DNA from 2 places in the Bradyrhizobium sp. ERR14 genome. Region 1 is predicted to be linked to the other one. Evidence: predicted binding sites of a transcription regulator. Region 1 holds the regulator's gene; the other holds the start of a gene.
What was found. Region 1 encodes HrcA, which represses chaperone genes, less so after heat shock. Its sites were predicted from a motif close to GTTAGCACTCNCNNNNNGNGAGTGCTAAC; they were not measured.
Positions count from the first base shown of each region.

Region 2: the regulator HrcA is predicted to act here: its motif matches at 8,111-8,139, upstream of GGD62_RS14610 (co-chaperone GroES).

Region 1 is NZ_JACIHD010000003.1:436,800-447,566, reverse strand. Features, by position in the region: gene gshB (glutathione synthase) at 1-407, opposite strand, end outside; gene GGD62_RS11885 (YraN family protein) at 418-819, opposite strand; gene rsmI (16S rRNA (cytidine(1402)-2'-O)-methyltransferase) at 806-1,756, opposite strand; gene GGD62_RS11875 (penicillin-binding protein activator) at 2,095-3,327, shown strand; gene hemW (radical SAM family heme chaperone HemW) at 3,446-4,630, opposite strand; gene rdgB (RdgB/HAM1 family non-canonical purine NTP pyrophosphatase) at 4,647-5,282, opposite strand; gene rph (ribonuclease PH) at 5,294-6,007, opposite strand; gene hrcA (heat-inducible transcriptional repressor HrcA) at 6,190-7,278, shown strand; gene grpE (nucleotide exchange factor GrpE) at 7,375-7,992, shown strand; gene pncA (bifunctional nicotinamidase/pyrazinamidase) at 8,141-8,863, opposite strand; gene GGD62_RS11840 (hypothetical protein) at 9,130-10,071, opposite strand; gene dnaK (molecular chaperone DnaK) at 10,465-10,767, shown strand, end outside.
Region 2 is NZ_JACIHD010000004.1:276,882-287,648, forward strand. Features, by position in the region: gene GGD62_RS14565 (caspase family protein) at 1-818, opposite strand, end outside; gene GGD62_RS14570 (glutathione binding-like protein) at 930-1,559, opposite strand; partial or broken gene GGD62_RS14575 (cysteine hydrolase family protein) at 1,571-2,157, opposite strand; gene GGD62_RS14580 (LysR family transcriptional regulator) at 2,289-3,128, shown strand; tRNA gene GGD62_RS14585 (tRNA-Leu) at 3,317-3,388, shown strand; tRNA gene GGD62_RS14590 (tRNA-Lys) at 3,396-3,461, shown strand; gene GGD62_RS14595 (slipin family protein) at 3,794-4,957, shown strand; gene lepB (signal peptidase I) at 5,119-5,868, shown strand; gene groL (chaperonin GroEL) at 6,065-7,705, opposite strand; gene GGD62_RS14610 (co-chaperone GroES) at 7,753-8,067, opposite strand; gene GGD62_RS14615 (usg protein) at 8,447-8,734, shown strand; gene GGD62_RS14620 (glycosyltransferase family 41 protein) at 8,936-10,767, opposite strand, start outside.

The DNA of each region.
Region 1 (10,767 bases):
GGCATCAGCTGCGGAAAATTCATCACGAACAGCTTTTCCGGCGCATTGCGCACGGAAGCTGGATCGTTGACCACCAGCGTCTTCGGATGGATGCGCTCCAGAAGATGCGTCGAGGTGATGTAGGCGAGGTCGAACGGCGGGTCCTGGCGCAGCAGCACCACGTCAAAGCCGTTCAGCGCCTCGCGCCTGGGCTCGCCGAGCGTGAAATGGTCGCCGGACTCGTCGCGCACGGTCAGGAGCTGAACCGGCGCCACGATCTCCTCGCCGACCATCGAGAGCTTGTCGGGCGTATAATAGGACAGGCCGTGGCCGCGCTTCTGCGCCTCCAGAAGCAGCGCAAAGGTGGAATCGCCCTTGATGTTGATGCGGGCGATGGGGTCCATCTGGACGGCGACGTTCAGTTTCATGGTCTGCCTTTCAGGTCGAGGCGTCGAATGCCGCCAACACATGGCGCGGAAGTGAGCGCGGCGCAATCAGCATGGCGTCGAATCGCAATTCGAATTCGGCATGCTCGGGATGCGCCACGAGCCAGCCTTGCGCGGCGGCGATGATGCGCTGCTGCTGGCGCGGCGTCACGGCGAAGGCGGCGTCATCCAGCGTGGCGCGCGCCTTGACCTCGACGAAGGCGATCAGATTGCGGCGGCGTGCCACGATGTCGATCTCGCCATGCGGGGTGCGGTAGCGCTTGGCCAGGATGCGATAGCCCTTGGCCATCAGATAGGCCGCTGCGCGGCTCTCCGCGGAGATGCCGGTGTGGAACGCGGCGACGCGCTCGGGCGAGGCGACCTTCGGTTCCACCGGGACCTCAGTCTTCGCCATCGCCGCCCCTTGAGTTTTTGGCGAGCTCGAGCGCGCGGGCATAGACTTCGCGGCGCGGCCGGCCCGAGAGCGCGACCGCATGCGCGACGGCATCCTTGACGCTGTGCGCGGCAAGCTGCTCGCGCAACAGATCGTCCAGCGCACCCGATGTCAGCATTTCGGCGTCGGCCGCTGGCGGAGCGATCACCAGCACGAACTCGCCGCGCGTCTCCAGCGTATCGGTCTCGCGCGCCAGCTGGCTCAACGGGGCGCGCGAAATCTCCTCGTGCAGCTTGGTCAGCTCGCGGCAGATCGCGGCCTCGCGCGCCCCCATGATCTCGGCGAGCTCTGCGAGCGTGTCCTGCACGCGGTTGCCCGACTCGAACATCACCAGCGTCGCGTCGATGCGCGCGAGCTCGGTCAAGCGCGCCTTTCGCGCGGCGGATTTTGCCGGCAGGAAACCCTCGAAAAAGAAGCGGTCGGTCGGCAGTGCCGCGACCGACAGCGCCGCCAGCACCGAGGACGGGCCGGGCAGGGCATACACCGCATGGCCGGCTGCGCAGACCTCGCGCACCAGCTTGAAGCCTGGATCGGAGATCAGCGGCGTGCCGGCGTCGGAGACCAGTGCAATCGAGCCGCCCTGCCCCAACGCCTCCAGGATTTTCGGGCGCGCGGCTTCCGCATTGTGCTCGTGATATTGCTTGAGCTGCGCGGCGATGGCGTAGCGCTCGGTCAGGCGCCGGGTGATGCGGGTGTCCTCGCAGGCGATGACGTCGACGCCGGCGAGGGTCTGCAGCGCCCGCAGCGTGATGTCGCCGAGATTGCCGATCGGGGTTGCGACCAGATGGAGGCCCGGTGCCGCCTTCGGCGCCGCAAGCCGATGGGCATCGATGGAGAAACCGCGCGAGGCGGCGTCTTGAGCTTCAGGCGTATTTATCGGGGCCGGCTTTGCGCGCATAATGAAAGCAACTTAGGCACGATCCGCAGGGCTGGGAACCGGCTCGCCGAAAAAGATCGTGCCGAGGTGAGGGGCGAGGAACGGACGGGAATGTGATCGATCCAGGATCACGTCGAGGGGGAGTGAGGGCTCTCACGCCATATTCGCGACCGAAACGCCGCCTTGATGCTGAATGAGCGAGGGCAAACAGCTGCCGGGACAGCAAGGCGGCCGCGTTAAGCGGCTATTATCCTTTTGTTTCGGTTAACTATTTGCCGACAATATGCCTGAATCCGCGACTTGTGTCGTGGAAGGAATGTCGTGACCGGCCGGCGCCGGCGGGTCAGAAGAGAAGCTGCATGGTGGGCCCGCGTTATCCAAAATCTCCCGTTCCGGGGTCCCTGATGTCAGGGGCGACCCGCCGGAGCGCGCTCGGCCTGTTGCTCGGCACGCCCCTGCTGTCGGCCTGCGCCGGCGTGCAGCAGAGCCTGAGCCAGTTCTCCAACCCGTTCTCGAGCTCGACGCCGCCGGCTCAGCCCGCAGGTCCCCCGCAACAGGCGACGACCGCCGGCACCGGCGGCGTGAAGGTCGCCGTGATCCTGCCGCTCTCGGCCGCCGGCAATGCCGGCTTGGCCGCACAATCCATGCGCAACGCCGCCGAGATGGCGCTGGCCGAGTTCCAGAACCCGAACATCCAGCTGCTGATCAAGGACGACAATGGCAGCCCGCAGGGCGCGCAGGCGTCCGCGCAGCAGGCCGTCGACGAAGGCGCCGAGATCATTCTGGGACCGCTGTTCGCGCAATCGGTGCCGGCGGTGGCGCAGGTCGCGCGCACGCGCGGCATCTCGGTGATCGCGTTCTCGACCGATTCCAGCATCGCCGGCCGCGGCGTCTATCTGCTCTCCTTCCTGCCGGAGTCCGACGTCAACCGCATCGTCGAATATTCCGCCAGCATCGGAAAGCGCTCCGTCGCCGTGCTCGTGCCCGACAATGCCTATGGCAATGTCGTCGAGGCCGCGGTGAAGGCGGCCGTGCCGCGGCGTGGCGGGCGCATCGTCGCCTTCGAGAAATACGGCGCCGATCGCGCCACACCGGCGCGCACCGTGGCGCAGCAGCTCGGCAGCGCGGATGCGTTGTTCATTGCCGATGACGGCGATGCCGTGGTGACGGTCGCAGATGCGATGACCGCGGCGGGCGCGAACTTGCGCAACATCCAGCTGCTCGGCACCGGCCTGTGGGACAATCCGCGGGTCTATGCCAATGCGAACCTGCAAGGCGGCCTCTATGCCGCGCCCGACCCGGCCGGCTTCCGCGCCTTCTCCGGTCGCTACCGCACCAAATACGGCGCGGAGCCGATTCGCACCGCAACGCTGGCCTATGACGCGGTCGCTCTGGTCGCCGCGCTGGCGCGCACGCAAGGCACCACGCGCTTCTCGCCCGACGTGCTGACCAATCCGTCCGGCTTCGCCGGCATCGACGGCCTGTTCCGTTTCCGTGCGGACGGCACCAACGAGCGTGGCCTCGCGGTGATGAAAGTGACGAACGGTGGCGGCGTTGCGGTCGCGGGCTCCCCGAAGAGTTTTGGGGCGTAGCTCAGGACGACGGTGCCGTAGGGTGGGCAAAGCGAAGCGTGCCCGCGAACTTCATGCGAATTGCTGAGAGATGGTGGGCACGGCGCAAGTGCGCCTTTGCCCACCCTACGAGATCTCGTTACGCCGCGAGATCCGCGACCACCGCATCCAGCACCGGAAAGCCGCTGCTGGTCACGCGCAGCCGGCCCGTCGCATCCACCGTGATCGCGCCTTCCTCGCGCAGCAGCGCGATGCGCTTGGGATCGAGCGGGCGACCGGAGAGGGCTTTGTAGCGCTCGGGGTCGATGCCTTCGGCGAGACGCAATCCCATCAGCAGGAATTCGTCGGCGCGCTCTTCGCTGTTGAGGAGATCGTCGGTGACGACACCATGGCCGTTGGTCTCGACCCGCATCAGCCAGGCCTCGGGACGCTTCTCGGTGGCGGTCGCATGCCTGACGCCGTCGATGTCGAGCCGGCCATGCGCGCCGGGGCCGATGCCGGCATATTCCTCACCGCGCCAGTAGACCAGATTGTGCCGGCACTCGGCGCCGCGCCGCGCGTGATTGGAGATCTCGTAGGCGGGCAGGCCGAGCTTGTCGCAGGTCTCCTGCGTGACGTCGTAGAGCGCGCGCGAGACCGCTTCGTCCGGCGTCTTCAATTTGCCGGCCTGGTGCAGGCCGAAGAATGGCGTGCCCTCCTCGATCGTCAATTGATAGAGCGACAGATGCTCGGCCGCCTCGTCGATGGCGAGACGCAGTTCATCGGCCCACATCGCCGGCGTCTGGTCGGGACGGGCGTAGATCAGATCGAACGAATAGCGATCGAACGAGCGGCGCGCGATGGCGACCGCATCGAGCGCCTCGCGCGCGCTGTGCAGGCGGCCCAGCGCTTTCAGCGAGGCATCATCGAGCGCTTGCACGCCGAGCGAAACGCGGTTGACGCCGGCGGTGCGATAGCCGGCAAAGCGGGTGGCCTCGACGCTGGTCGGATTCGCCTCCAGCGTCACCTCGACATCGCCGGCGACGGTCCAGTGCTTGCCGATCGCGTCGAGCACCGCGCCGACGGTTGCGGGCTGCATCAGCGAGGGCGTGCCGCCGCCGAGAAAGATCGAGGTGACTTCACGGCCGGGCGAGCGCTCGGCGGTGGCCGCGATCTCGCGCGCGAAGGCGGATGCGAAGCGCGCCTCGTCGATCGCGGCGTGACGGACATGGCTGTTGAAGTCGCAATAGGGGCATTTCGACAGGCAGAACGGCCAGTGCACGTAGACGCCGAAGGCTGCGGATTCTTGTTTTGACGCGTTTTCCTGGCGCGAACCGGTATCCACTTCGCTCGAAAACGCTCTATCGCGGCTCAAGGCAGATCTCCGCCAGTTTCACGAAGGCGCGGGCGCGATGCGACAGGCCGAGGCCAAGCGGCGGCAGGCCGTGCTTCTCGATGCTCTCCATCTCGCCGAAGGTGCGATCATATCCGTCAGGCAGGAACATCGGATCGTAACCAAAACCGGCGGTGCCGCGCGGCGGCCAGACCAGCGTGCCGTCGACGCGCGCCTCGACCTCATCGAGATGATCGTCGGGCCAGGCGACGCAGAGCGCGGAGACGAAATGCGCCTTGCGCTTCTCCGGGGTCGTCGCGCCACGCTCCTGCAGCAGGCGTTCGATCTGTGCCATCGCCGCGTTGAAGTCTTTGCCTGGGCCGGCCCAGCGCGCGCTGTAGATACCGGGCGCACCATCCAGTGCGTCGACCACGATGCCGGAATCGTCGGCGAAGGCGGGAAGCCTGGTCGCCTGCGCCGCCGCGATCGCCTTGATCGCGGCATTGCTGCGGAAATCGTTGCCGGTCTCGTCCGGTTCGGCGAGGCCGAGCTCACCGGCCGACACCGCCTCGATGCCGTACGGCGCGAGCAGCTCCTTCATCTCGGCCAGCTTGCCGGGATTATGGGTGGCGATGACGAGCTTTCCGGTGATTCGGCGGTACATGGGCCTATTGACTACGCCACAGCCAGTTTCTGCAAGTCCACGAGACGCGCGATGCCTTTTTGCGCCAGGGCGATCAGCTTCAGGAACTCGTCCTGCGTAAAAGGCTCGCGTTCCGCGGTGCCCTGCACCTCGATGATGCGGCCATCGCCGGTCATGACGAAATTGGCGTCGGTCTGGGCTTCCGAATCCTCGGCATAGTCGAGATCGAGCACCGGCGTGCCGTTGTAGATGCCGCAGGAGATCGCGGCGACGTTGTCGCGCATCACGTTGGCCTTGATCATGTTGCGCGCCTTCATCCAGTTGATGCAATCGGCGAGCGCGACCCAGGCACCGGTGATCGAGGCCGTGCGCGTGCCGCCGTCGGCCTGGAGCACGTCGCAATCGACCGTGATCTGGCGCTCGCCGAGCGCTTCGAGATCGACAATGGTGCGAAGCGAGCGGCCGATCAGGCGCTGGATCTCGACGGTGCGGCCGCTCTGCTTGCCGGCGGAAGCCTCGCGGCGGGTGCGCTCGGAGGTCGCGCGCGGCAGCATGCCGTATTCAGCGGTGACCCAGCCGCGGCCCTGGCCCTTCAGCCACGGCGGCAGGCGATCTTCCAGCGTGGCGGTGACCAGCACATGGGTGTCGCCGAACTTCACCAGGCAGGAGCCTTCCGCATATTTGACCACGCCGCGCTCCAGCGTCACGGGGCGCAATTCGTCGGGCGCACGGCGGCTTGGCCGCATGGGAAATCCTCCAAAACTCGTCGGTATAGGGCTGTTCGCGGTGCTTGTAGGTGGGGTGAGGGTATGCGGCAAGGGGAAAGGACAAGGCTTTTTCACCCCCGGTTTTCCACCCTGCAAACGCGACGCTTGTCAGAACCCTCCTGGATGGACAAATTATGAGCATCTGAGAGGAGTTACCGTCTGTGGCCCATCACGATCCGATCCATCTGATCGCGCCGCGCGCAGGCCTCGCCCAGCTCAACGAGCGTTCTCGCGACATCTTTCGTCAAATTGTCGAAAGTTATCTCGCGACCGGTGAGCCGGTGGGCTCGCGCAATATCTCGCGCCTCATCGCCATGCCGCTATCGCCGGCCTCGGTCCGCAACGTCATGGCCGATCTGGAACAGCTCGGTCTGATCTACGCCCCGCACACCTCCGCCGGCCGGCTGCCGACGGAACTCGGGCTGCGTTTCTTTGTCGATGCCCTGATGCAGGTCGGCGACCTCAACGAGGCCGAGCGTCAATCGATCCAGAGCCAACTCACCTCCGTCGGCCAGGCCCAATCGGTCGAGGCAGCGCTGGACCAGGCGCTGACGCGGCTGTCCGGCCTCACGCGGGCCGCCGCGGTGGTGCTGACGCCGAAATCCAATGCGCGGCTGAAGCACATCGAATTCGTCCGGCTGGAACCCGAGAGGGCGCTGGTGATCCTGGTCGGTGAGGACGGCCAGGTTGAAAACCGCGTGCTGTCGCTCCCCCCCGGAGTTCCCTCCTCGGCAATCACCGAAGCCGGCAATTTCCTCAATGCGCGCATCCGTGGCCGCACTCTGGCCGAGGCGCGGCTCGAGCTCGAGACGGCACTTGGACAGGCCCGCGCCGAGCTCGATCAGCTTGCACAGAAGGTGATTTCCGCCGGCATCGCCAGCTGGTCCGGCGGCGAGAACGAGGATCGCCAGCTCATCGTCCGCGGCCACGCCAATCTGCTCGAAGACCTGCACGCGCTGGAGGATCTGGAACGGGTGCGCCTGCTGTTCGACGATCTCGAGACTAAGCGCGGCGTGATCGACCTGCTGGGGCGCGCCGAGACCGCCGAGGGCGTGCGCATCTTCATCGGCAGCGAGAACAAGCTGTTTTCGCTCTCGGGGTCCTCCACCATCATCTCGCCGTATCGGGATGCCGCCGGCCATATCGTCGGCGTTCTGGGCGTGATCGGGCCGACACGGCTGAATTATGCCCGTGTGATCCCGACCGTGGACTACGCCGCCCGCATCGTCAGCCGCCTTTTGGGAGGCTGACCGGCGTTTCCGCCGATCACGGGCGCTTGATTTTCGGCGCTTTAGGCACGATATCCGGGCCAACAATCCCTGGAAACGAGTTCGAGATTAGAGCCGATGACCGAGCAAGACCGGCAACCCGAAGACACGACTGCAGCGACCGGCGAGCCCGTGGTGTCAAAACCCTACATCATGCCCGACGATCCCGAGCCCGGCTCGGTCGAGCTGTTGCAGAAGGAAGCCGCCGAGGCGCGCGACCGCATGTTGCGGACGCTGGCCGAGATGGAGAATCTGCGCAAGCGGACCACCAAGGAGGTCGCCGACGCCCGGCTCTACGGCATCACCGGCTTTGCCCGCGACGTGCTCGACATCGCCGACAATCTCCAGCGCGCGCTCGATGCCGTTCCGGCCGAGGCCCGTGCCGCAGCCGATCCCGGCCTGATCGCGCTGATCGAGGGCGTCGAGCTCACCGAGCGTTCGCTGCTCAACGCGCTGGAAAAGCACGGCGTCAAGAAGCTCGATCCGCAGGGCCAGAAGTTCGACCCGAACTTCCACCAGGCGATGTACGAAGTGCCTGATCCGTCGGTGCCGTCAGGCACCGTGGTGCAGATCATGCAGGCCGGCTACACCATCGGCGAGCGCGTGCTGCGCCCGGCTCTGGTCGGTGTCGCCAAGGGCGGCGCGAAGGCGGCGGCCGCGGCGAACAACAACGAGTCGAGCGGCGCGGCGAATTGAGTTTCAGACCCTCATGGTGAGGAGCCGCGCGTTTGCGCGGCGTCTCGAACCATGAAGGCCAAGATGTAACGGCGGGGCCTTCATCCTTCGAGACGCGCGCGAAGAAGCGCGCTCCTCAGGATGAGGGTCTGACAGTGTCGCGCGAGTCCTACGCGCTCACCGCGATATCCGCTGACTGAATCCGCTTCACGCCGGCCTTGGCCATATCGGCCCAGGCTTTTGCCAGCGAGCCCTGATTGTCGATGCCGCGGCAGGCGTCTTCCACCACATAGACCTCGAAGCCAGCCTTGCGCGCGTCGAGCGCGGTCCAGGCAACGCAGAAATCCGTCGCGAGCCCTGCGACGAAGACGCGCTTGATCTTGCGCCCCTTGAGATAGCCGGCAAGTCCGGTCGAGGTCTTGCCGTCGGCTTCGAGGAAGGCCGAATAGCTGTCGACGTCCTTGTGAAAGCCCTTGCGGATGATCAGCTCGGCGTGCGGGATTGCAAGGTCCTTCGAGAGCGAAGCGCCGTCGGTGCCCTGCACGCAATGGTCGGGCCACAGCACCTGCTTGCCATAGGGAAGGTCGACGGTCTCGAACGGCTTCTTGCCGGAATGCACCGACGCAAACGAGATGTGGCCCGGCGTGTGCCAGTCCTGCGTCATCACCACGTTGGCAAACGCCTTCGAGATCTTGTTGATGACGGGCACCACCTGCTCGCCTTCCTTCACGGCGAGGCTGCCGCCCGGCAGGAAGCAGTTCTGCACGTCGATCACCAGCAGCGCGGAGGCATCGTCCGGCTTGATCGATGCCGCTGCAAAGAGCGCGTTGGGCGCGAGAGTCACCAGCGCCGTCGTTCCAAGCATTGCCAAGACTTGTCGCCGATCCAGCATCGTTCGCCTCCCTCCAGGATGATCCAACGGGGGGAAGCCTAGTTCCGTTCGTATACGAACAGAAGCCCGAAAATGCGGCCGGTACTGGCGAGGGGGTGGGCTGTTGCCGCGTGCTCGGTGCAACCTCTCCCGCTTGCGGGGGAGGTCGGCGCGAAGCGCCGGGTGGGGGCCCTCTCCACATCGGGAGTGCCCCTATGCGGAAGCACCCTCTCCCCAACCCTCCCCCGCAAGCGGGGGAGGGAGCGCATTTCGTTCGGAGATGTAGCCTAGCCCTTCGGCTGAATCCCGTCGCGCACGGCGCGGAAGCGGGTGAAGGCGGCCAACCACTGGTCGCGCGGCGCGCTGGCGATGATGCGCAGCGAGGCGCCGCCGCTCGAGAAGCGGATCCACTGCACCACGGTCACCGGGACCTTGTCCTTGCCGCTGACGCCGTCGATCCGGGTCTCGAAGCCCTGCTGGCCGTTGATGCGGATCGGCTCGGACATGGTGACGCGCGATTCGCGAACGCCGGGGATCTGCAGCGCCGCCTCCTGGGCGAAGCGGGCGCGGTCGTCGGCCTGCTGCGGCGTGGCGCCGATCAGACCGAGGATCATGAATGGCTTCGACTCATAGCCTGCGCTCTCATTGCCGTCGGCGAGGATGATGCTGCTGCCCGGCGCGAGGGTCCGGATGTCCTTGAATTCGGCGAGATCGGTGATCCTGAACGGCATCAGCGCGATCTGCTCCTCGACCGAGACCTGCTTGCGGGTGACGGTGCTGGCGAACATCTGCCGCACCGCTTCATCCGTGTAGATCTTGGTCGCATTCTCCGGGACCTGCACCGCGACATAGCCGGAGAAGCCGGCGCCTGGCACGATCATCGAATAGCGCTTTACCGGGGTATCGCCGGCCTTGCCGCTTTCGGTGGTGAAATAGGCGAGGCCCGCCGGCGTCTCGATCTTGTCCTGCTTGACGCCGCCGGCGCCGGCCGGATTGGAATTGAAGGCGCTCACGACCTCGCCATAGGCCGCCGGCGGCAGCTCGGTGATCAACACCTTGACGCTGCCGTCCTCGCTCTCGAAGCCCGGAAAGGTTTTTGCCGTGCTGAGACCGACCAGCGGCACCATGCCGAGGCGCAAGCCGGGCGGAAACACGGCATCGGCGGCGAGGGCCGGAAACGCGGAGGCGATCAGGAGGGCGAGCGCGGCGAGGGGGCGGATCAGCTTCATGGGCACTCTGATTGGTTCACATTGAGGCCGTTCGATGGTCGGCCACCGGGCCGCATTGTCGCGCGAAGCAGCTGTGGCGGCTGACCGGCCGGTCCGCCTTTTACCGGGTTTGGGCGTGCGGCAACAGGGCGGGCGGACTTGCGGTAGCGGGGGCTTGCTGAAGCCTGAACCTGTTAATAATTCCTCACCCGCAAGGGCGGTTGAGCCCGGATATCATCGTCCAAAACCCAATGTTTTCACGGCAGAAACGTAGCTTCGGTCCTTGCGGGCCCCTCCCCCCCTCCTATATGAGCCTCAATCATCGCAATATCGCGGATGTTTGATCTTAGGGGGTTTCGGTCGGGTGCCTTCTGGGCCCAGCCAACCTGCCGCAAAAACAAGGATATCAGGACCATGGGAAAGGTCATTGGGATCGACCTCGGCACCACGAATTCGTGCGTCGCCGTGATGGATGGCAAGAACGCCAAAGTCATCGAGAATTCCGAAGGCATGCGCACGACGCCTTCGATCGTCGCCGTGACGGACGACGGTGAGCGCCTCGTCGGCCAGCCGGCCAAGCGCCAGGCCGTCACCAATCCCGAGCGCACCTTCTTCGCAGTGAAGCGCCTCATCGGCCGCCGCTACGACGACCCGATGGTCGAGAAGGACAAGAAGCTCGTCCCCTACAAGATCGTGAAGGCTTCCAACGGCGACGCC
Region 2 (10,767 bases), on a different contig from region 1:
GCCCGCGGCGCGACTTGCGGAGCCCCTGGTGCGATCGTGACCGACACCGGCCCGTTCAGGTAGAACTTGCCGATGATCGACAGCGACAGCTCCGGCAGCTGCGTCTTGCCGCTGGCATCATAGACGTCGCTGCTGATGTCGCGAAACACATCGCCGATCTCCTGCGGCTCTTCGATGTGCTTGAGGAACGCGGTCGTGTAGGGGCTGTTGCGGCCGACGCCGTCCGCCGCGGTCTGCCCCGATTGCGTCGAGAACGACACGATCGTGCCGCGCGGCGCTTCGACCTTCGACAGGCCGCGCCCGATCGAGGCGGCCCGCGTCGCTGAGCGTTTGAGAGTTTCCGCCAGCGGATTGTCGCGGCAGGAATCGAGCACCAGGATGCGCAGGTTCTTGGCTTGCTGCAGGTCGTTCACGATGTCGTCGACCCGCACGAAACGCTTGAGGTCGGCCTCATCGGTCAGCGTGGCGTCGACAGGCATCAGATAGTTCACGCCGTTGTACTGCATCGCATGGCCGCTGTAATAGAATATGGCGACGTCAGCTCTGCTCGCGGCGCGCGCGAAGCGGATGGTCAGATCCTGCATGTCGGCCTGGCGCAGGTCGATGCCCTGGATCACCTCGAAGCCGCTGCGTTTGAGCGAGGCCGCGACGTCCTCGGCATCGTGTGACGGGTTGGGCAGCTGCGCCGTCGAGTTATAGGCGCCGTTGCCGATCACCAGTGCCACCCGCGTGTCCGCAGATGCAGTGTCGGGAGACAGCCAGCCGGCGAGGAGGGCCAGGCAAAATAAAGATGAGCACAATCTGGAAAGAGCACGCATAAATGCCTTCCAAGAAAATATCGAAAAATATCCGTCCAGATTAGCGCATGCCGCGCCGACTTCAATGCCTTCCCCTGGAAAACGCTCGGATTTTGCGACCGTGACGTCCGGTCACGCTGCCATCGCCTTGCGCAGGGCCATCTCGGTCGCAATCGCTTCACGCACGGCCGGCCGCGCCTGCATGCGCCCGAGATAGGCTGACAAGGACGGCCATTGCGCGATGTCGACGCCTGCGGGACGGAGCAGCAGCAAGGCCCAGGTGAGGTGGGCATCCGCGACGGTGAAGCTGTCACCGACGAGGAATTCGCGCTCCGCCAGATGCGCCGACGGCACCGACAATGTCTGCGCGATTCTGGCGCGCGGCTTGGCGAGCGAGCCGTCGTCCTTGTACCAGAAGGTCGGAAACAGGAACGCCTTGTGGATCTCGGCGCCGATGAAGCTCAGCCATTCCTGCAGGCGATAGCGATCGGGATCGCCGAACGCCGGCGCAAGGCCCGCCGTCGGCTTTACGTCTGCGATGTATTGCAGCACCGCCGCGCTCTCGGTCAGCCGTTCGCCGTTCTCCAGCACCAGGACCGGCACCGCGCCCTTCGGCGACACGCCGAGGAAATCGCTGCCGTCGTCCACGACCTGCTTGGTCCAGATATGGGCAAGGTGATACTGCGCCTCGATACCGGCCTCCATCAGCGCGATGCGACTCGAGAGCGAGCAGGCCATCGGAAAGAAATAGAGTTGCAGCATCGGATGCTCCGTCAAATCAGCGCATCGCTGCGCGCGATGATCGCGAAGCGGTCCGAGAGCTCGGCCAGCGCGACCTCGTGAATCGTCCGGGCGTCCAGTGTGCCGCCGCGGCCGTCCGGCAGGTCGCGAGTGGCGCAGGCATCGGCCGCGATCGTCGTTCGCAGGCCGAGATCGAGCGCGGCGCGGGCGGTCGAGGAGATGCACATGTGGGTCATGAAGCCGGCCAGCACGATGTTCTTGCATCCGGTCGCGGCAAGCCGGGCTTGCAGATCGGTGCCGGCGAATGAGTTCGGCAGCGCTTTCTCGACCACGGGCTCGCCTGCTTGCGGCGTCAGGCGATCGACGATCGCGCCGCCTCGCGGTCGAACAGGCCGCCGGCGCGGCCCTTGTGCGCGACATGGATGATCGCAGCGCCGCTCTCCCGTGCCCGCGCCAAGAGGCGCGCCGCCGCGGCGATCGCCGGCTGTGCATCGGGAAGGGCCAACGGGCCGGCGCAATATTCGTTCTGGATGTCGATCAGCACGAGGCAGGCCTCGTTGAGCTTCGGCGGATTGAGATCGGCGCCGGCGAGTTCGAGCAGGGTCTTGGGAGCGGTCATGCTGGTCAGGCCTTCCAGGGAGATCGGATGGCGTCCACATTAGCGCAGCATGGGCCTGCCATTGTGCAGGACTATTGCAGCTTACGGCTGCAGATTTGCAGGGCACGGCATCGCCTGCTAGGCTTGCCCGGATGAACTGGGACGATCTGCGCATCATTGCCGCGGTGAGGGACGAGGGCACCTATGCCGGCGCCAGCGCGCGGCTGCGCATCGACGAGACCACCGTCGGCCGCCGGCTCGCACGCATTCAGCGCGATCTCGGGGTCCTGCTGTTCGATGCCGTGGACGGCCAGCGCCGTCCGACGCGCCATTGCGAGGCGGTGCTCGAGCATGTCGGCGCGATGGCCGCCCATGTCGCGGCGATCGATCGCATCAAGGAGAGCCAGCCCGGCCCGGTCGGCCGTCTGCGCATCGCCTCGACCAACGCGGTCGCCGAAGAGTTGTTGGCGCCGCACGCGAGCAGCTTCCTGCGCGATCATCCCGGCCTGACCCTGCAATTCCTGACCTCCAGCGGCAACGTCAAATTCTCGCGCTGGCAGGCCGACCTCGCCATTCGCCTGCGCAAGCCGGAGAAGGGCGACTTCACCATCTCCAAGCTCGGCGATGTCAGGCTGTATTTCTTCGAGCCCGCCGACCGTGCCGGCGGCGAGCCGGTCGCCTGCATCTATCCCGATGAGCTCGACACCATTCCCGAACAGCAGTTCTTGCGCGCGAAGCGGCTGACGAACGTTCGCTGCATCACCGACAACGTCCGCATCATCAGGACCATGATCCAGTCGCATCAGGCCGTCGGCGTGTTGCCCGAACACAGCTGCGAAGGCCTGCTCGCCGACCGCAGCCTGCGCGCGACGCTGCTGCCGAGGCGGCGCGACGTCTGGCTGCTGGTGCAGAACCACCTCAAGCGCGATCCGGCGACACGCGTGACGATCGACTGGGTGAGGGCGTGTTTCCAGGACATCGCGCGCCCCTGACGTCACGACGCGCTGTGATCATCGCGTCACAGTGCGCATGGTGCGACGAAAAATCCTGAACTGCCCCCTTGCAACCCGAACGTGCCTCGTCTATTAGCCCGCTCCTTCGCTAGGCCATGTGTCCGGGCTCTCTGAGATCCCGGCTGGCGCGATCCGGTCTCCGGTCTCGTGTTCCGCCGAATGAAGACGCAGGATGTAGCTCATGGAGAGCACCGGAGTAAAATCCGGAGGCATCGGTTCGATTCCGATTTCTTGTACCAACCAAAGGATAGCTCAGTGGTAGAGCAGATGACGTTTAATCATCGTGACGCGGGTTCGAATCCCGCTCCAGCGCTACGGGTCAGCCTGAAAAACTGACACCTCTGACGAGGACCGGACGCGCGCTTCAGTCGCAGTCCGGCCGTTTTGCCGCAAGGCTTTCCGTCCGAACCTAGACACTGTGAGACCGGCTTTGCGCCGCGGGTAGATACCGCTTGCGTTGATGCCGGGTGGCTCCGCTCGGCCGCGCGACACCCGTCGCGCGATCGCGCGCGTGCGCCCGTCGTCATGCGAGCTCAAGCCTCGGCCCGTCGATCTCTCAGGAAGCGTCGTCCGCGTCCTCAATCCTTTGCAAACGAAACCTGTTGTCCGGCATCCGGCCGGACGCAAAACGATGGAGGCGTGCCATGACTTCGAACAAGGGCTGGCATTTGCTGATGCTGAACGTGACGGTCAAGGATGGCGAGCTGGCGTTGCTGACGCGCAACGGGCAGCTCGTGCGCGTGCTCGCGCCCGGCAGGCACCGTCTGTTCGATCCCCTGCACGAGCTCAAGGCCGAGGTGCTCGATGTGGTCCGCAGCGAATTCTCTGCGGATCGCTACGCGGTGCTGAAGGCCGCACGGCCTGATCTGGCCGCCGAGCTGTTCGAGGCGGTCGAGACCAAGGCGGACGAGATCGCCATCGTCAGCCTCGACGGCCGGCCCGTGCATCTGATGACGCCCTGGCAGGTGCGCGTCTACTGGAAGGTCGCAACGAGCGTCGATGTCGAGCGCATCGATGTGTCCAGCGATGTCAGGGTTGGCGCGCGGCATCTGGCCATGATCGAGCGTAACCGCTCGGCCGTGACGTCGGAGACGGTGGTCGAGAACCACGAGGCGGGCCTGCTCTATGTCGAGGGCCGGCTCGTGGAGCGGCTCGTGCCCGGCCGGCACGCCTTCTGGACCGTCGGCCGCAAGATCGAGGTGAAGCGCCTCGACCTGCGGCCTCAGGCGGTCGAGATCACCGCGCAGGAGATGCTGACCAAGGATCGCATCGCGCTGCGGGTGACGCTGACGGCGTTCCGTAAGGTGGTCGATCCCGAGCGGACGGTTGCGACCGTGCCCGACGTGGATGCGTGGCTGTACCGCCTGGTGCAGTTCGCGATCCGCGAAGCGGTGGCGGGCCGGACGCTGGACGAGGTGCTGTCCGCGAAGGCGGCGCTGGATGCGGAGCTGCGCGACTATGTGCGGGCACGCGTCGCGGAGTCCGGTGTCGAGGTCACAGAGCTCGGCGTCAAGGACGTGATCCTGCCCGGCGAGATCCGGGAGCTGGTGAACAAGGTGGTGGAGGCGGAGCGGGTCGCCAAGGCGAACCTGATCCGCCGCCAGGAGGAGACCGCGGCGACGCGTTCGCTTCTGAACACCGCCCGCCTGATGGAGGAGAACCCCCTGCTGCTGCGGCTCAAGGAGCTGGAGTCGCTGGAGCGGCTGGTCGAGAAGGTCGGCCGCATCGACCTCCACGCCGGCAACGGCGAGGGCCTCGATGCTCTCCTGACCCGGCTCGTGCGCCTCAAGGCGCCCGAGAGTGCGTAAAACCGAAGGGCCGCCCACGGGCGGCCCTTCACATATCCGTCGTCGTCGCTTGCAATGAACGCGGAGTCGCGCCTGTGCGACCAAAATCACGGAAGTGGGATTGCACGCGCGCGAAGGTTGCGTAATCTCGCGATGACTATGGGTTTGATCAGGGCAGGCGCATGACGATTCTTCAGGACACCATCCGGCCGCCGACGGCGCGATCGCGGGAGTGGAAGGTGATCATCATCCTGATCCTGCTGGTCCCGGTGCTGTGGTCCCCGCTGATCCTGTTTCGCTTCGTCCTCTATCAGCCGTTCAGCATCCCCTCCAATTCGATGGCGCCGACGTTGATGGTCGGTGACTACGTCTTCGCCGCGAAATATGCCTATGGCTACGGCCGCTACTCCTTTCCCTTCGCGCCATCCTGGATCTCGGGCCGCGTCTTCGCCGCCAACCCGGAATACGGCGACATCGTCGTGTTTCGTACGCCGAAGGATACCTCGGCCGACTACGTCAAACGCGTGGTCGGGCTGCCCGGCGACCGCATCCAGATGCGGCACGGCCAGCTCATCCTCAACGACCGGCCAGTGACGCGCGTCGCGCTCGAGGACGGGCTCGCCGACAACGCCTGCGGTGGGGATGGCGGCGTCAGGGTCAAGCGTTGGCGCGAGACGCTGCCGAGCGGCGCGTCCTATGTCACCAACGACTGCCTCGACAACGCTTTCCTCGACAACACCAACGTCTTCACGGTGCCGCCGGGCCATTTCTTCGTGCTCGGCGACAACCGCGACAATTCCACCGACAGCCGCATGATGTCGGCGTTCGGTTTCGTGCCGATGGACAATCTCGTCGGCAAGGTGACGCGGATCTTCTGGTCGCTCGACGAAGATGGCGAGCCGCGCATGGAGCGGTTGGGGAAGGTGGAGTGAGGCTCGGAATGACGGAGGTTCGTAGCCCGGATGGAGCGCAAGCGTAATCCGGGAAGGCTGCCTGCGTCGCACGAGATGTCCCGGATTGCGCTTCGTTCCATCCGGGCTACGAGCCGCCGTTCCGCGAGAACGTCCGTCCCAAACAAAAACCCCGGCATCGCTGCCGGGGTTTCGTAGTTCTTGAGGTGGTTGGACCTTAGAAGTCCATGCCGCCCATGCCGCCGCCCGGGGGCATCGCGGGACCGGCGCCGCCCTTCTTGGGCAGCTCGGCGACCATGGCTTCCGTGGTGATCAGCAGGGCCGCAACCGAGGCAGCGTTCTGGATCGCGGTACGGACCACCTTGGTCGGGTCGATGATGCCCTTCTTGACGAGGTCGGCATATTCGCCGGTCTGGGAGTCGAAGCCGTAATTGTAGGCCTTGTTCTCCAGGATCTTGCCGACGATCACCGAGCCGTCTTCACCGGCGTTGATCGCGATCTGGCGAGCGGGAGCGGACAGCGCCTTGCGCACGATCTCGACGCCGGTCTTCTGGTCGTCGTTCTTGGTGCGCAGGCCCTTGAGCTGCTCGGAGGCACGGAGCAGAGCGACGCCGCCGCCCGGAACGATGCCTTCTTCCACAGCCGCGCGGGTCGCATGCATCGCGTCATCAACGCGATCCTTGCGCTCCTTCACCTCGACCTCGGTCGCGCCGCCGACGCGGATCACCGCGACGCCGCCCGCGAGCTTGGCGAGACGCTCCTGGAGCTTCTCACGGTCGTAGTCCGAGGTGGTCTCCTCGATCTGCGCCTTGATCTGGGCCACGCGCGCCTCGATGTCGGCCTTCTTGCCGGCGCCGTTGACGATCGTGGTGTTCTCCTTGTCGATCATCACCTTCTTGGCGCGACCGAGCATGTTGAGCGTGACGTTCTCGAGCTTGATGCCGAGATCTTCCGAGATCGCCTGGCCGCCGGTCAGGATCGCGATGTCCTGCAGCATGGCCTTGCGGCGATCGCCGAAGCCCGGAGCCTTGACGGCCGCGACCTTCAGGCCGCCGCGCAGGCGGTTCACGACCAGGGTCGCGAGCGCTTCGCCTTCGACGTCCTCGGCGACGATGACCAGCGGCTTGCCGGTCTGCACCACGGCCTCGAGCAGCGGCAGCAGCTCGTTCAGCGAGGAGAGCTTCTTCTCGTTGATGAGGATGTAGGCGTCGTCCATCTCAACGCGCATCTTGTCGGCGTTGGTGACGAAGTAGGGCGAGATGTAGCCGCGGTCGAACTGCATGCCCTCGACGACGTCGAGCTCGGTCTCGAGCGACTTGGCTTCCTCGACGGTGATGACACCCTCGTTGCCGACCTTCTTCATGGCGTCGGAGAGGAACTTGCCGATCTCCTGGTCGCCGTTCGCCGAGATGGTGCCGACCTGGGCGATCTCGTCGTTCGAGGTGACCTTCTTGGAGTTCTTCTGGAGGTCCGCAACCACGGCTTCGACAGCGAGGTCGATACCACGCTTCAGGTCCATCGGGTTCATGCCGGCGGCGACCGACTTGGCGCCTTCCTTCACGATCGCCTGGGCCAGCACGGTGGCGGTGGTGGTGCCGTCGCCGGCCGCGTCAGCGGACTTGGAGGCGACTTCGCGCACCATCTGCGCGCCCATGTTCTCGAACTTGTCCTCGAGCTCGATCTCCTTGGCGACGGTGACGCCGTCCTTGGTGATGCGGGGTGCGCCGAACGACTTGTCGAGGACGACGTTGCGGCCCTTCGGGCCGAGCGTGACCTTCACCGCGTTGGCGAGAACGTCGACGCCGCGCAGCATCTTGTCGCGCGCTTCAACCGAGAATTTGACTTCTTTGGCTGCCATCTGGAATTTTCCTTGGATAATGTTTGACTGGAGGGAAAGAGAGGCTCTTAGGCCGCCTTCTTCTTGGAAGCGGGGACGTCGAGAACGCCCATGATGTCGCTTTCCTTCATGATCAGCAGGTCTTGGCTGTCGATCTTGACTTCAGTGCCGGACCACTTGCCGAACAGCACGCGGTCGCCGACCTTCAGGTCGATCGGGATCAGCTTGCCGGCTTCGTCGCGGCCACCGGGGCCGACGGCGACGACTTCGCCCTGCGAGGGCTTTTCCTTGGCCGTGTCGGGAATGATGATGCCGCCAGCGGTCTTCTCTTCTGCGTCGATGCGCTTGACCACGACGCGGTCGTGAAGCGGACGGAATTTCATGCAGTCCTCCTAAGCATTTGCTCAGATTGATGTTTCAAGGGATGTTAGCAGTCGATGCCCGCGAGTGCTAGCACGAGCGAAGCTGAAATAGGACAGGAATTTTGTGGGAGCAAGGGCTTCTAGCAGAAAAATCAGCACCCGGAAGCGCGGACTGCCAGAATCTCTCTTCCATCGTTAACCGAGGCCGGGTCCGTATTAGCACGGTGCCGCCTCTGCTGCTAACGCATTGAATTTCAACAGCTTGTTAAACTTTTGGGCTTGAGATGGGTTGTCAGTTTGCGTCACATTTCTCTCATGTGAGCGCATCAGTACCGGGTGGCTCGTCAGGCGCACACCGACCAGGCCGCCCCTTGAATGCGCTCCTGCAAAGGAGGTTGGCATGGGCGTACGGAGTGGGGGCGTTTCCGAGGACTTCCGGAAACAGCTTCTAGGTTACGGGCTGACGACGGCGCAGATCCTCTACCGGATGCCGGATCATCCTTCGCTGCTCCAGACCTACGTCTGGCAGAACTACGACATGTTTCCGAAATTCCCGGCGCTGAAGGATTTCCTGGCCTTCTGGCAGGAAAAGCTCGACGGTCCCCTCCATTCGGTCACCGTCGCGCACTCCAAGCTGATCAAGCCGGCCGAGCTGCGCGCCGTGGATGGCGTGTTCCGGCTGCATTGAGGCGCACACCGGTCCCGTAGGGTGGGCAAAGGCGCTTAAGCGCCGTGCCCACCATCTCTCCATGATCGCGCACGGAAGGTGGGCATGCTTCCGCCTTCGCTCTTCGAGCTACGGCGGACAAGTCGCTTTGCCTACCCTACGATATCTCCGTTGCAGCTGCGCCGGGCGAACGCGCTATTCCCGTGATCACCTGAGGGGCGATCAGGCGCCGTCGCCGCAATAGCGTCTCCACATCGCGCGATAGGCCTCGTCGACCGCTCGCCCGTATGAGACGGGGTTGCTGGCGGCTGCGGCCCGGATCTTGTCGGGCAGCTCGCGGCGCAACCTGTCGAGCTCGCTGATCTCAGAGCCTCGGCGCGTTGCGATTTCGATATACGCCTCATGGCTGTCGGTGACCCAGTCCGGCAAACCGAGTGCCGTGAGGATGGAGCCGGCAGCACGGCTGGGCAGGCTGTTGCCGAGCTTCGCCACCACCGGCACGCCCATCTGCAAGGCTTCCCATGTGCTGACGCCGCCATTCTGCGGGAACGGGTCGAGGCAGATATCGACGCGATTGAACGATGCCAGATGTTCACTTCGCAAGGTGGCGCCGAGCAGATCGACACGTTCGGCCGGCAATCCGCAAGCCTCGAACCGGGCGAGCAAATTTTCGCGGACCAGCTGGTCGTCCAAGGCAACATCCTTGATCAGCAGTCGCGAGCCCGGCACCCGCTCGAGAATCCTGGACCAGACCTGCGCTGCCTCGTCCGAAATCTTGCTGATGCGGTTGAAGACGCCGAAGGTGACGAAACCGTTCGAGATCACCGGCGTTGGTGCCCGCGGAATCTCGGTCGGCAGCGACGCCAGCGTCACGAAGCACGGCAGGTCGACAATGGTCTCGGCAAACAGATGCCGAACCTCGTGAGGAATCGCGACCGGATCCGACATCAGATAATCGATCGTCGGCAGCCCGGTGCCGGTGCCGTGGCCCCAGCCATGCACCTGGATCGGTGCCGGCTTGCGCGCGAACACGCCGAGGCGGTTACCTCTGGTATGGCCGGACAGATCGATCAGGATGTCGATGCCGTCGGCGCGGATCTCGGCGGCGAGGCGATCTTCGGTCCATTGCGAGGCGTCGCGCCAGCGATCGGCGATCCCCTGAAATTCGCCGGTCGTCGCATCCACTTTCGACGAACAAGCGTAGCACACGACCTCGAACTGTGCCCGGTCATGGTGTTGGAGCACCGGCTTGAAAATCAACGCGGCCGAATGCGCGTTGAAATCCGACGAGACATAACCGAGCACCAGACGGCGATCCGGATCGCGGCTGTTGTCATGCGGTCTCGCCGCGCCTGAAGCGATTTTCGCGCCAACACGCTCCCACCACACCTGACGAGCCTGCTGATGCCGTTCAACGGTGGCGTCCCCCGCAAAATCGAGCGTGAATATCTTGTTGGAGATCGCGCTCTGCAGGTCAGGCTGGATGTCGAGGGCTCTGTCGAAACTGGCGAGGGCCTCATTGACCCGGCCAAGTCCGGCGAGGCAAAGACCCAGCACCAGGTGAGCTTGAATGGAATCTGGATCGATCGCGAGCGCCTGCTGGCAGTCGTGGGATGCGTGGGCAATTTGCTGGATCTGGAGCAGGACACTGGCCCGCGCGAGCCACCCATTCGCGTCGTCGGGTGCCAGCGCAATCGCCTGATTGCCGTCTGCCAGCGCTTCGTCAAATCGCTGAAGTTCCCGTAAAGCCGTGGCACGGTTTGCAAGCGCCGCGGCATAGTCAGGCTTGATCGACAGCGCGCGGTTCAAGCTTGCGACGGCCTCGTCGTAATTGCGCTGACGGCACAGCGCCCAACCCCGGCCGTTGTGGGCTTCGGCAAGGCTCGCGTTGAGTGCGATCGCTTTGTCGTAGCTATGGAGCGCCTCCTCGTGAAGATCGAGGGCCACGCTCGCGTTACCGAGATTGGAGAGGGTTGCGGCGTGGTTGGGCCGCAAGGCGAGGGACTTTCGATAGCTCGCGCAGGCCTCGTCGTGACGCCGCAGCCCGTTGAGCG